DNA from 3 places in the Methylobacterium sp. Leaf469 genome. Region 2 is predicted to be linked to each of the others. Evidence: predicted binding sites of a transcription regulator. Region 2 holds the regulator's gene; each other region holds the start of a gene.
What was found. Region 2 encodes LexA, which represses DNA repair genes until DNA is damaged. Its sites were predicted from a motif close to TGTTCNNNNTGTGTTCNG; they were not measured.
Positions count from the first base shown of each region.

Region 1: the regulator LexA is predicted to act here: its motif matches at 2,481-2,498, upstream of ruvC (crossover junction endodeoxyribonuclease RuvC).
Region 3: the regulator LexA is predicted to act here: its motif matches at 2,682-2,699, upstream of ASG60_RS12730 (DUF3072 domain-containing protein).

Region 1 covers NZ_LMRE01000001.1:431,880-436,495, reverse strand. Annotated here, with positions in the region: gene ASG60_RS02055 (glutaminase) at 1-601, shown strand, start outside; gene ASG60_RS22405 (DUF2735 domain-containing protein) at 639-830, opposite strand; gene ASG60_RS22400 (hypothetical protein) at 860-1,021, shown strand; gene ASG60_RS02045 (glutamine synthetase beta-grasp domain-containing protein) at 1,299-2,339, shown strand; gene ruvC (crossover junction endodeoxyribonuclease RuvC) at 2,543-3,112, shown strand; gene ASG60_RS02035 (PilZ domain-containing protein) at 3,269-3,844, shown strand; gene ASG60_RS02030 (YceI family protein) at 3,884-4,549, opposite strand.
Region 2 covers NZ_LMRE01000023.1:59,902-64,517, forward strand. Annotated here, with positions in the region: gene ASG60_RS11455 (ComEC/Rec2 family competence protein) at 1-1,594, shown strand, start outside; gene lexA (transcriptional repressor LexA) at 1,588-2,337, opposite strand; partial or broken gene ASG60_RS22735 (IS3 family transposase) at 2,650-3,754, opposite strand; gene ASG60_RS11475 (hypothetical protein) at 3,889-4,116, shown strand; gene ASG60_RS11480 (DUF465 domain-containing protein) at 4,586-4,616, opposite strand, start outside.
Region 3 covers NZ_LMRE01000023.1:323,629-328,244, reverse strand. Annotated here, with positions in the region: gene ASG60_RS12750 (FkbM family methyltransferase) at 1-190, shown strand, start outside; gene sfsA (DNA/RNA nuclease SfsA) at 295-1,005, opposite strand; gene ASG60_RS12740 (DUF937 domain-containing protein) at 1,222-2,052, shown strand; gene ASG60_RS12735 (Flp family type IVb pilin) at 2,083-2,310, opposite strand; gene ASG60_RS12730 (DUF3072 domain-containing protein) at 2,417-2,671, opposite strand; gene ASG60_RS12725 (branched-chain amino acid aminotransferase) at 2,808-3,695, opposite strand; gene ASG60_RS12720 (MarR family transcriptional regulator) at 3,972-4,430, shown strand; gene ASG60_RS12715 (response regulator) at 4,430-4,616, shown strand, end outside.

The DNA.
Region 1 (4,616 bases), on a different contig from region 2:
TCCCTTCATCAATGCGGGCGCCATCGCGGTCACCGACGTGATCCTGTCGGGACATCAGCCGCGGGAGGCCTTGGGCGAGATCCTGCGTTTCATGCAGTTCCTGGCCGAAGATCCGAGCATCGCCATCGACGAGGCCGTGGCGGCTTCCGAGCTACGCACGGGTTTCCGCAACGTAGCGCTCGCCAATTACATGAAATCCTTCGGCGTCCTCGACAACCCAGTGGATTTCACCCTCGGCGTCTACTTCCATCACTGCGCCATCAGCATGACCTGCCGACAGCTCGCCACGGCGGGGCGCTTCCTTGCGCATTCGGGGCGGACACCCTCGACGGGTCATTCCGTCGTTTCGGCCGAACGGGCGCGCCGCATCAATGCGGTGATGCTCACCTGCGGGCATTACGACGGTTCGGGCGAGTTCGCCTACCGCGTCGGCCTGCCCGGCAAGAGCGGGGTCGGCGGCGGCATCCTGGCCGTGGCGCCGGGGCGTGCCTCCATCGCCGTGTGGTCGCCCGGCCTCGACGCCTCGGGCAATTCCCACCTCGGCCGGATCGCCCTCGAAGCGCTCACCAAGCGCCTCGGCTGGTCGATCTTCGGCGTCTGATCGGGCACTACGGTGTCCGGGTCTGGTACGTGTCCGGTCAGGCCTTGCGAGAACGGTCCGAATCCAGCAGCGCGGCTTCGTGATAACCGCAATCGACGTACGTGGCAGGCGACTGCATCGGCTTGGCATCGACAGGCGAGCGGCCCGAATCCCGGCGCTCCGTTCCGAGGCGTCCCCCGACGGGGAAGGCATAGATCTTCGCGGTTTCACGGGTGGCGGAGGGCGTCATGGAATGGGATCTCCTTCGGAGCGAGGCTGGTGGCGCCGCTCGATCACTGTTCGCAATATAGCCCCTTCGCCGCGGAATTGCGCGGCCTGTCGCGAATAAAAGCATTGTTTGCCGGAAATATGCGCAACGGCAGGATTGCAAAAACAGCGAGCAATATTGTTCGACCAAAGCTCACGGCGGGTCCGGGCTAGATTTTCGCGGACCTGTCAGCTCGCGTTACTGGCGAATGATTGCCCAAGAACATGGCATGGACACGGTATGATGAATAAATTAGCAATATGAATAAAATTTATGCAGAAGCTGCCCGTCCCTGAGAGAAGCAAAGGCGGGGCGGGCATCACGTCGCTCGTGTTGCTGCGAACGTGAATTGGCATAGCAAATGCTTTTGCGAGGGCGGCAGTTCCCTGGGGCGGCCGACGGTCCGCGCTTGCCGGTGGTCCGCACCGCGAACGGAAGAGAGACTTCACGATGACGAAGTACAAGCTCGAGTACATCTGGCTGGACGGCTATACGCCCGTCCCCAACCTGCGCGGCAAAACGCAGATCAAGGAATTCGACGGCTTCCCGACCCTCGAGCAGCTTCCCATGTGGGGCTTCGACGGCAGCTCGACCATGCAGGCCGAGGGCGGATCCTCCGACTGCATGCTGAAGCCCGTGCGCCACTTCCCCGACACGACCCGCAAGAATGGCGTCCTAGTGATGTGCGAAGTGATGATGCCCGACGGCGTCACCCCGCACGCCTCCAACAAGCGCGCCACCATCCTGGACGACGACGGCGCCTGGTTCGGCTTCGAGCAGGAGTACTTCTTCTACAAGGACGGCCGTCCGCTCGGCTTCCCCACCGCCGGCTACCCCGCGCCCCAGGGCCCGTACTATTGCGGCGTCGGCTACAAGGAAGTCGGCTCCATCGCCCGCAAGATCGTCGAGGAACACCTCGACCTCTGCCTCGACGCCGGCATCAACCACGAGGGCATCAACGCCGAGGTGGCCAAGGGCCAGTGGGAGTTCCAGATCTTCGGCAAGGGCTCCAAGAAGGCCGCCGACGAGATGTGGGTCGCCCGCTACATCCTCCAGCGCCTGTGCGAGAGCTACGAGATCGACGTCGAGTACCATTGTAAGCCGCTGGGTGCGACCGACTGGAACGGCTCGGGCATGCATGCCAACTTCTCGACGGAGCACCTGCGGACCGTGGGCGGCAAGGCCTACTTCGAGGCGCTCATGGCCGCCTTCAAGGACAACCTCGACGACCACATCGCCGTCTACGGCCCCGACAACCACATGCGCCTGACGGGCAAGCACGAAACCGCGGCCATCAACGAGTTCAGCTACGGCGTCGCCGACCGCGGCGCCTCGATCCGCGTGCCGCACAGCTTCGTCAACAACGCGTACAAGGGCTACCTGGAGGACCGCCGTCCCAACAGCCAGGGGGACCCCTACCAGATCGCGTCGCAGATCCTGAAGACCGTGGCCTCCGTGCCCACGGCCGCCGGGGTTTCCGCCGCCGCCTGACGCCTGCCCGATCCGGGACGCCTTTCCCGTCCCACATGCCGAGAACGGCGCGGCCCTCACCGGGGTCGCGCCGTTTCCATGTTCGAAGGGGCGCCGGCCGTGCGCCGATGGATCGGCCGGACCGGGTTTGGAGAAACCCCTCGTTCACGGTATGTGCCTAACGCTCGACGCTGGCGCCCTCCGCGCCCCAGGGCTCCGACGCAATGACCGCTCCCGTCCGCATCCTCGGTATCGATCCCGGACTGCGCCGCACCGGCTGGGGCGTGATCACCGTCACGGGCACGAAGCTCGCCTATGTCGATTGCGGCGTGGTGACCTCGGACGGTGAGCTTCCACTGGCCCTGCGCTTGCGCGAACTGCACGAAGGCATCACCCGTGTGGTGCGGGGCTTCGCGCCCGACGAGGTCGCCGTGGAGGAGACCTTCGTCAACAAGGACGCCCAGGCGACGCTGAAGCTCGGCCATGCCCGCGCCGTCGCCCTGCTGGTGCCGGCGCTCGCCGGCCTGCCCGTGTCCGAATACGCCGCCAACCTCGTGAAGAAGACGGTCTGCGGCGCCGGCCATGCCGACAAGGTCCAGATCCAGGCGATGGTGAAGTTCCTGATGCCGAAGGCCGAGTTCAAGACCGCGGATGCCGCCGACGCCCTCGCCATCGCCGTCACCCACGCCAACCATCGCGCCTCGCATGCCCTGAAGAGCCGGCATGCCCCCGTGCCCGGCATGAGCGCGCTTGCGGCCTCCCGCATCGCCGCGGCCTTGGCGAAGGCGGGTTGATCGCCGTTCGCCGTCCGGTTCGTATCGTGTCGGGAATCGTGATTCCGGGGAGAAAAGACCGGCTTGGGGAAGAGTCGCTACAATTCTTCCTATCCCACGAGAGCGATCGAAAGACTCGCGATTCCACGATGCCCGAGGGCGGCACAAGTGAGATCGATGAGCCAACAGCACGCAAAACCCCATCATCACAAGGTGGTCGTTCCGGCCCTGTGCTGGGGGCGGGGACGCTCCGAGTTCTATGCGGTGACGGATATCGTCTCCCCGGACGGCATTCGTTTTCGTTCCGCCACAAAGCCCCTCGTCGACGAAGAACTGACCTGCAACATCCGCCATATCGGCACCGTCGAAACCCGCGTGGTCGGTATCGGCGATCGGGCCTTCATCGTGCGCGTTCTCGCGCGAATGCAGGCTATGGCGAGCGTCGCGCGCGAATTACGCCAGCTGTCCGAGCAACAGGAGGCGCCCGTCCCCGTGCGCGTCCATCCCCGCGTGACGCCCCTGGAAACGGACGTGACCATCGAGCTCACCGATGGCCGGGTCCTGCCGGCCAAGCTCCTCAACGTCTCGGCATCCGGCGTCGCCTTCACCCTCGATGCGCAGATCGACATCGGCGCATCCATCACCATCGGCCGGACGGCGGCCCGCGTCGCCCGCCATTTCGACCACGGCATCGGTGCGGTGTTCGACCGGGCGTTCGCGCCCCAGGCCGTCGACCGGCACATCACCCTGTGAGCCCCGCCGGCCTCGTCAGGTACCCGGTTCGGCCGAAATTCAGGGCACGGCCTTGAACTCGCCTTCCAGGCGCAGGGTCACCTCGTCGCCCACCATCGGCAGGTAGGCGGTGATGCCGAACTCCGAGCGCTTGATCACCGCCCTTCCGTCGAAGCCGACGGTGTAGAGCTTGTCGACGGGGTGAAGCCCGGCCTGGTTGAACGTGGCGTCGAACGAGACCGGCTTGGCGACGCCCTTCAGGGTCAGGGTGCCGTTGACCCGCGCCGTGGTCGGGCTCGTGGGCTCCACGGACGTGCTCACGAAGGTCGCGGTCGGAAATTTCTGCGTGTCGAAGAAGTCCGCGCTCTTCAGATGCGTGTCGAGCCGGTCGTTGAGGCCGGTGATGCTGGGCGTTCCCACCGTGACGCTGAGGCGGCTCTTCTCCGGCGCCTTCGCGTCGAGGCTCGCGTCGGCCGCCACGTCGGTGATCTGGCCGTAATAGGTCGAGAAGCCGAGATGGCTCAGGGACCACGTGATCTTGCCGTGGGCCGGATCGAGCTTGTAGCCCCCCGGTCGCACCTGCGTCGGGTCGGTGGTCGGCGAAGGGGGCGCCGGGTCCTGCGCATGGGCGAGCCCCGGCAGCGCCAGGACGAGAACGGTGGTACTGCGCAGCACGACGGCGCGCAGGCCCGTTCGCACAGCGATGATGACGGATCCGTGCTTCATGTCGCCCCTCCAATTCCCCGGCCGCCCGGCCCCGTCCCGGGCATCGCGCCGACCCCTCTGATAAGAG
Region 2 (4,616 bases):
GCCGCCCCCGGAGGATTTGCCACGGTCCTTGCGGCTCGCCGCTGCAGTCGACGACGCCCGCAACGCCCTGACGCGCCGCATCACCGACGCCAATGGCGGGCAGGCCGGCGCCGTCGCGGCCGCCCTGGTGACGGGCAAACGCGGCCTCATCAACGCGGAGACCAATGATGTCCTGCGCGCGGCGGGAATTTATCACGTCGTGTCCATCTCAGGTCTTCACATGGTGCTGGCGGCCGGGGTGGTGTTTTGGCTCGTGCGCGCGCTTCTCGCGCTGGCGCCGGCGCTGGCCCTGCGCTGGCCGATCAAGAAGATCGCCGCCGCCTGCGCCATGGCGGGTGTGACGGCCTATTGCGTGTTCTCCGGCTGGGATATCGCCGCCGAACGGGCGCTGATCATGACCCTGGTGATGCTCGGTGCGATCCTGGTGGACCGACCGGCCCTGAGCATGCGCAATCTGGCGCTGGCGGCCCTTATCGCCCTGGCGCGTGAGCCGGATGGGCTCCTCGGCCCGAGTTTTCAAATGTCTTTCGGGGCGGTGGCGGGCCTCATCGCCTGCGCTCCGCTCATCGGCGCCGTGAGCTTGCGCGGGCAAAGCGCCGGTCCCCTCGGACGCGTTGCGATCTGGATCGCCACGGCGATCATGGGCACACTTGCGACGACCCTGGTCGCACAGTTCGCGACGGCACCGTTCGCGACCTACCACTTCCAGACGGTCCAGCCCTTCGGCCTCGTCGGAAATGCCTTGACCCTCCCCCTGGTATCGCTCGCCGTGATGCCGGCGGCGGTACTCGGCATCCTGGCCTACCCCTTCGCCCTCGATCAGCCGGTCTGGTGGCTCATGGGTCTCGCCGTGCGGGGGATGCTGACGATCTCCACCTGGATCGCCGGGTTCGATCGCGCCACCTACGTGATCCCGGCCTTCGGACCCGGCGCCCTCGCGGCGATGGCCCTTGGCCTCGTCACGCTCACCCTACCGGTGTCGCGGCTGCGCTGGCTCGGCCTCCTGCCGATGGCCGTCGGCGTAGCCCTGGCCGCGAGCGCGACGCGGCCGGATCTCTATATCGACCGCGAGGGAGCTGGAATCGCCATTCGCGCCCAGGACGGACGCCTCGCAACCCTGGGGAAACCGCCAGCCTTCGTCCTGGAGCAATGGCTGAAGGCCGATGGCGATGGACGCCGGGCCGGCACCGTCACCGCCCTCTCGACCGCTCGGTGCGATCGGCTCGGCTGCACGGCGCATTTGCCGGACGGAAGAGTGCTTGCACTCGTCACCGACAAACGCGCTCTCCACGAGGATTGCATCCGTGCCGACGTTCTAATCACCCGTCGCGATGCACCGCCGGCCTGCGCCGCCAAACTCGTGCTCGACCGTCCATTCCTGGCTGCCCACGGTGCCGCGACGATCCGCTTCCCGCCAAAGGCCGATCCGATCATCACCACGGCACGACGCGCCGGCGAGAGTGTACCCTGGCGCCCGGTGCGGGAAACGGTACCGACGCGGACCCCGACGCCGGCTGTCCCGACCGCGCCGACAGCGCCAGATACAGACGAACCCGAACCTCCCTCCGAAGGCTCGGGCGAGACTCTTCAGTAGCGACGGACCAGACTGACGAGGCGTCCCTGGATCTGAACCCGATCGGGCCCGAGCACCCGTGTCTCGTAGGCGGGGTTCGCCGCTTCTAGAGCGATGGACGATCCACGCCGGCGCAGGCGCTTGAGGGTCGCTTCCTCGTCGTCGATGAGAGCCACGATGATGTCGCCGGTGTTGGCGGTGTCCTGCTTGCGGATCACCACCAGATCACCGTCGAGGATCCCGGCATCGACCATGGAATCGCCGCGCACCTCCAGGGCGTAATGCTCGCCACCCGAGAGAAAGTCCGGGGACAGGGTGACCGAGTGGCTCTGCTCCTGGATCGCCGAGATCGGCGTACCGGCCGCGATCCGGCCCATGACCGGGATGGTGATGGCACGACCGTCGCCATCCGTCGCTCGCGTCGTCGGCAGGCGTGCAACCGGCATGCGCTCGACGGTGCCCTTGCCCTTGCCCCCCTCGACGACGCTCGGCGTGAAACGACGCGACTCCGTCGGTGCCGCAGCGCCCGCGCCCGACTGCCCGCCGAGACTCTCGGGCATCCTGATCACTTCGATGGCGCGGGCGCGATTGGGGAGGCGCCTGAGGAAACCACGCTCTTCCAGCGCCGTGATCAGCCGATGGATGCCCGACTTCGACTTCAGGTCGAGGGCATCCTTCATCTCATCGAACGACGGCGGTACGCCCCCCTCGTTCATCTTCTGTTGAATGAACTGGAGCAGATCCAGCTGCTTACGAGTCAACATGAACGGCACCCGTCCTCGAACAGTACAAAGCGGCACTAAGCCACAGAAACAAATCGCGAACAGGTTATGCGTTCCGGAAGTGTTCTGCAAGGGTTCTCAGGAAAGATACATTATGGAGAGGCCGGGCGAAATTGGCGATGAGCCTGTCATCGCCAATTGGCGGCAAACCGATAATATTGTTTATCATCAATTATTTAGCAGGGTTTGGATGCCCCCCCGCTGGTCCCTGCTTTGGCCTGCCCCCATGCGGTGGCCCAAGTTCGAAGTTAGTGCATCGTCGGTCTGGAGTTGACCCCGTTTGTGGTCCACGGCCTATGCAAGGTCTCGGGCTGTGACAGCTTGGTTGGCGAAGGCTCGGCGCGTCAAGCCGCCCAGGGCCGTGTGGGGTCGATCGTCGTTGTAGTGGCACCTCCAGTCCTCGATGCGGTCGCGGGCATCAGCCAGCGACAGGAACCACGAGGCGTTCAGGCATTCCGCTCGTAGGCGGCCGTTGAACGACTCGACGTAGGCGTTGTCGGTCGGCTTGCTCGGTCGTGAGAAGTCGATCTCGACCCCGTTCAGGTAGGCCCACTGGTCGAGCATGCGACCGGCGAACTCCGGCCCATTGTCGACCCGCAAGCTCTTGGGCCGTCCCCTCAGCTTGACCGAGGCGTCGAGCGCCTCGGTGACCTGGAAGGCGCGGAGGTTGGCTCTCGGTGTGAGCGAGAGCGCCTCTCGCGTGTGGCAATCGACGACCGTCAGGATCCGGAACGGACGCCCGTCGAACAGGCGGTCGGCCATGAAGTCCATGGCCCAGACCTCGTTGGGTCCACCGATCGCCGGTCGTCCCTGGCGATACCGCCAAGCCCGCTTGCGCTTGGGCAGCTTGGACCGGATCGACAGCCCTTCGTCGCGGGTTGTTCCGGTAGGTGCGCTTATGGTTCACCTCCCAGCCCTCCCGTCGCAACAGGATGTGCAGCCGCCGATAGCCGTAGCGCACCCGCGCCGCGGCCATTTCTTTCAACCGCATCCGCAGCGCGACCTGAGGGTCCGAGCACTTCCTGTAGCGCTGGGACGAACGGCCGAAGCCGGTGGCCTGGCAGGCCCGACGCTCACTGATGTCGTAGGTCACCCGCAAGTGACCGGGCGACTTCACGGCGAACGGCGGGCCTCACCACTGATCCTTGAGGACGTCCTGCAGCATCGAGCGGTCCAGCGTCAGGTCGGCGACCAGCCGCTTGAGCTTACCATTCTCGTCCTCCAGCTGCTTGAGCCGTCGGATCTCCGGCACGCCCATGCCGACGAACTGCTTCTTCCAGCGCTAAAACGTCGGCTCCGATACGCCCATCTTCCGGCAGACCTCGTCCACCGTCGCGCCGTTCTCCGCCTGCCGCAGGGCGAAGGCGATCTGTTCATTCGTGAAGCGTTTGCGAGGCATGGCATCCACCCTCCTTCAGGGTTCAGGATGCCCGAAAAACTTGCGCTCAGCGCGGACCAGTTTCTGGGTCAGCGTCACGTCGGAGCCTGAACACAGCCGTCACAGGGGTGGGTAATTACTAAGTGGTGGCGGCTATGATCCGAACCGACAACGAACTGATCGCCGAGCTTGAGGCGGTCATGCAGAGATTGCGGGAACTGGAACTGATCACTTCCAATATGGAACGCTTCTTCGAGGTCGGGGAATGGTTGCTGTGCTTTGAGGGTGCCTGGATGCTTGCGCGAGACGATCCTGATCATCCTTTGCAATCGGACAAATCGTATCTGGCGTTGGTAGCGTACTTCGCGGGCGAGATAGCGTGACAGGGTGCTCGCGAACGCACTGCGATCCCACCCTCGGTCTGCGGCATGGGTGATCGATGATCCGAGGCCCTTTCAGGCCGGATCAGCGAGCGTCGTGAGAACGCGATCCATTTAGAGCGCGTCCCCCTGCTGCGAGATCGCGAAGCTCGGCGTCGGCGTCTCGGGCGACCACGCGAACCCTCGGGTCTTAGGATCGTCCGTCCCCAGAAACCCACCCATGGGTGCCCGGGGGGATGGCGATCGTCAGTTGCGTTGAGAGGACGGTCAGGAGAAATTCGGTCCGCAGCGTCGCCCTCTTGGATCGTCCGCTTCCAAACTTCGACGCTCTGGGGCCAACAGTCTGCGAGGCAGCCGGTCGAGGCGCACGTCCAACCGGCGACGCTTGGCCTTCCCGTTCTCCGCGCGTGGATCTCGCGGGCCCTGCATAGCCCTCGCGTCATCCCGGTTCGGCGAAACCGGCCGGCCTGGGTCAGGCGATGATGTCCGGCGTGATCTGGTCT
Region 3 (4,616 bases), 260 kb from region 2:
CGAGGGCGCCGAGGATCTCATCCTCGAGCCGTTCTTCCGCACTGCCCCGGTCTCGCTCCATCCGCAGCTGCTCCTCGTGGAGAACGGCACCGACCAGTGGCAGATCGACCTGCCCGCCCTGCTGCAGGCCAACGGCTACCGCCTCCTGGCCCGGACCCGGCTGAACCTGATCTTCGAGCGGAGTGCCTGACACTGTTTTCCGGATGATCCATTCGGGGACAGTCTCAGGCAGCCCGCGCGTCGCCTGAGCGAAGCCCAAATCCGCATCGCGAGGCGATCGACCGGCATGAGGCGTCACCCGACCACGGGAATCGCGTCCGCGAGGGCGACGCCCTCGGGGTCGACCCGGCAGCGATGGGCGTGGACCGCGACGCCGGCCGCGCGGGCGGCCTGGAAGGCGGCGTCGAAGGCCGGATCGATGTCGCGGGCGACGTCGAAGCGGGTCGCCCACATCTGCACGACGACGATGAGCATGGCCCGGCCGCCGTTCGCCACCACGTTGGCGAGATCCGCCATGTGCCGGGCGCTGCGGGCGGCGACGCAATCGGGGAACTCGGCGAGGCCGGGCGTCCGCAGGAGGTGGCAGTTCTTGACCTCGACGTGGCAGGGCCCGAGCCCCTCCCCCTGCGCCAGAAAATCGACGCGGCTCGCTGCGGCGTAGCGGACCTCCGGCCTCAAGCCCGTATAGTCGGCGAGCTGCGGCAACGCCCCGGCGCGAAACGCTTCGGCCACGAGGGCGTTCGGGCGCTGGGTGTCGATGCCGACCCATTGTGGGCCGCCGGGGAGGTCGGCCTCCACGAGCTCCCACGAGAATCCGAGCTTCCGGGACGGCTTCGTCGATGCGGAGAGCAGGGTCCGGGCGCCGGGCGTCAGCAGGCCCAGCATCGCCCCGGGGTTGGCGCAGTGGGCCGTGACCAGGCTGCCGTCCGCGAGCTCCATATCGGCGAGGAAGCGTTTGTAGCGGCGCACGAGGCGCGCGGGGATGAGGGGCGCGGGAAACCGCATCGGGGCGCCTTGCTGAGGGGGTCGGTGGCGAAAACGGGTGGTGCCGTGTCGATTCGACGGGGAAACGCCGTCCGGAATCGGCATTCCGGGCCTCCCGCAGGGGGCATCGCCATCGGCGGGCTGGTAAGTCAACCGCCGATGCGACAGACTTGAGCCCACGCACGCGAGCATACGACCCGGATCGGCGTCGCCCGTCCGTTCACGAGGCCCAGTTCCATGTTCAACCTGTTCGATATCCTCCAGGCGCAGGCCGGTCCGGGCGCTCAGGGCTTCGGACAGCAGTTCGGCCTGTCGCAGGACCAGACCCGGCGAGCCATGGAGGCGCTGCTGCCCGCCTTCACCATGGGGCTCCAGCGCAACGCCGCCAACGACCCGACGGGCTTCGCCCACCTCTTCAGTCTGGCGGGTGCCGGTGCGACGGCGCCGCGCCCATCGGCTTCGCCGCAGATGGACATGCTGGTCCGCCAGCTCTTCGGCTCGCCGCATCTGAGCCAGGCGGTGCTGCAGCAGGCGGCGGGAACGAGCGGCATCGCCACGCCGGTGCTCAAGCAGATGCTGCCGGTAATGGCCGGAATGGTGGTGGCCGGCATCGTCCACGTGATGATTAACCAGACGCCGCAGGCGGCGCCCGCGCCGGCGCCGAACGCGTTCGGCATTCCGCCGAACCCCTACTGGACCGATATGGTGAACGCCTTCATGACGGCCGGGGGCGCCCTCGCACCCGGAACGCCGGCGCCGAAGGCGCCCCCGGTCCGCACGGCCGCGAAGCCGAACCGGCTGGCACCCCAGCCCGCCCCGGCGCGCGTCACGCCCGGACAACCGGCCCCGGCCACCAACGACGCGGCGCCCTTCGAGCTGTTCCAGCAGATGTTCCAGTCCGGCCTCGACGTCCAGCAGGAGAACGCCAAGGCGATGCAGCGCCTGTTCGACACATTCTGGCAAGAGGGCCGTCAACAGGAGAGCGGTCGGAACGCGAACCCGCCGGGCGACGCCACCGCGCGCACCGGGTCGGGCAAGGCGGAGTCCGGCAAGTCAGGCGGGCGCTGACGTCGCGTTCCGCCGGTTCCCGGGGCGCCTTCAGGGTGTGGTGATCGCCGTGGCGAGGGTGTTGTAGACGATCACCATCTTGTCGGAATAGGCGCGCATCGCCCCGACCAGAGCAAGACCAATCAAGCCGACGAGGAGCGTGTATTCGACGGCCGTCGCGCCGCTCGCGTCGGCGGCGAACCGTGCCCGCCCGCGCTGGATGTCCTGTGCCGCATCGGGATCACCGCGATGCTCGAAACCGTTCGGAAACCCAGCCATCGTTCGAAAAAATCCCTGCCGGTCCCGAAGCAACGTAACGGTAACCGGTCAGATACTTCCGGGGGCTTAACCCGAACGTAGAATTCGAGCCGGCCCCCGGTGTGGATCAGTTGCCCTTGGTCTCCTTGCGAAGGGCATCGATACGCTGCGAGGCCTCGGCCTTGTCGAGGTCGGGCGAGAAGGCGTCGGGGTCCTTTGCCTGTTCGGACAGGGTCTTGAGGTAGGAGGCCTGGGCGCCGGTCATCGGCTCGCCGCCGGTGGTCCACTCGCTCGGATCCTTGATCTGGTTCGACGTGTCCTTCGGGTCGATCTTCGGATTGGTCTCGTCGGCCGCGACGGCCTTCTCAGCAGCCTTGGTCATCATCGCCTCGTGTTCATGGATTGTTCCCTATGAACGCATGGTCGGGGTCGCGGTTCCGCATCGCCCGGTCCAAGATTCCCGGTCGAGGCTACCGATCCAAGGCCTCCGGGGGACCTTGGACCGGATGTCGCGGGCCTCAGGCCGCCTCGGCCTTGGGCTGCACCTCGGCGGTGTAGTCGTCCATGAGCGTCTTGGTCAGGCTGGCGGGCACGAACCGGTACGGACCGATCTCGGACACCGGCGTCACCTCGGCCGCCGAGCCGGTGATGAAGCACTCCGAGAAGCCTTCGAGCTCGGCCGGCAGGATGCGCCGCTCCACCACCTGGATGCCGCGGCGCTTGGCCAGCTCGATCACGGTCTGACGGGTGATGCCGTTGAGGAAGCGGTCGGCAAGGGGGGTGTGGATCACGCCGTCGGCCACGAAGAACACGTTGGCGCCGGTGCATTCGGCGACGTTGTCCTCCCAGTCGAGCATCAGGGCGTCGGCGTAGCCTTTGTTCTCGGCCCGATGCTTGGAGATCGTGCAGATCATGTACAGGCCCGCCGCCTTCGAGGTGGAGGGGGCGGTGCGGGGGTCCGGCCGGCGGTAATCGGCGATGTCGAGGCGGATGCCCTTCATCTTGGTCTCGGGATCGAAGTAGCTCGGCCATTCCCACGCGGCGATGGCGAGGTGGATGGTGTTGTTCTGGGCAGCCACGCCCATCATCTCGGAGCCGCGCCACGCCACCGGGCGCAGATACGCGTCGGCGAGGCCGCTGGTCCGCAGGACGAGCTCCTTGGCCGCCTCGATCTCGGCCGCGCTGTAGGGAATCTTGAAGTCGAGGAGTTCGGCCGAGCGAAGTAGGCGCTCCGCATGCTCGCGGCTCTTGAAGATGCGCCCGCCATAGGCCCGCTCGCCCTCGAACACCGACGACCCGTAATGCAGGCCGTGGGACAGCACGTGGATCTTGGCATCCTTCCACGGCACCATCGCGCCATCGTACCAGATGGTGCCCTCGCGCGCGTCGAACGGGATCAGGGACATGGTGGGCTTCCTCGGCACGCGGGCTTGCCCTCGAAGCCGGCGTCAGATGGGAGTCGGGGGTCGGGCGGCGGAACAGGCCAGAAATTGAAACAGGCCACGGGGTCGTGACGCCCTACCGGAAGGCTTGACGGGTAGCAACGCACCTGAAATATGTCAATAACACTGACATAAAATCAGGCCGCCCCCGACGTGACCTTTCCCGCGACCCAGACGGCCGGCAGCGACGCACACGGTCCGGCGGAGACCGCCTCATCCCAAAGCCCCGGCGACGACCTCATCGAGCTGCTGTTCTTCGCCTATCGCGATTTCGTCGGTGACCCGGACCGCATCCTGGCGCAATACGGGTTCGGCCGGGCGCATCACCGGGTGCTGCACTTCGTCGATCGCTACCCGGGCCTCACCATCGCCGAACTCCTCGATATCCTGCGGATCACGAAGCAGAGTCTGAACCGGGTGCTCAAGGATCTCATCGAGCAGGACTACATCGTCCAGAAGACCGGAACGAGCGACCGGCGCCAGCGGCTGCTGTTCTGTACGGATCGCGGCACCGCGCTCGCGGGCGACCTCATCCGGGTCCAGACCCACCGGGTGACGCGGGCGCTCGCCGAGCCGGCGCAAGGCGCCGGGGAAGGCGGGGCGCTCTCGGCCCAGAACTTCCTGCTCGCCATGATCGAGCCCGAGGAGCGCGCCGCCGTGCGTCGCCTCATGGCCCGCCGGGCCCGGAGCGCCGCCTGATGTCCCTCCCCGGTCTGAAGGCCAGCGTCGAGCTGGCCGACAACGCGCCCCACATCCTCGTGGTGGACGACGACCGCCGCGTGCGCGAGCTCCTCACCCGCTTCCTCTACGAGCAGGGCTTCCGCGTCACCGCCGCCGCCAACGTCGCCGAGGCGCGCACCAAGGCGCAGTGCTTCGTGTTCGACG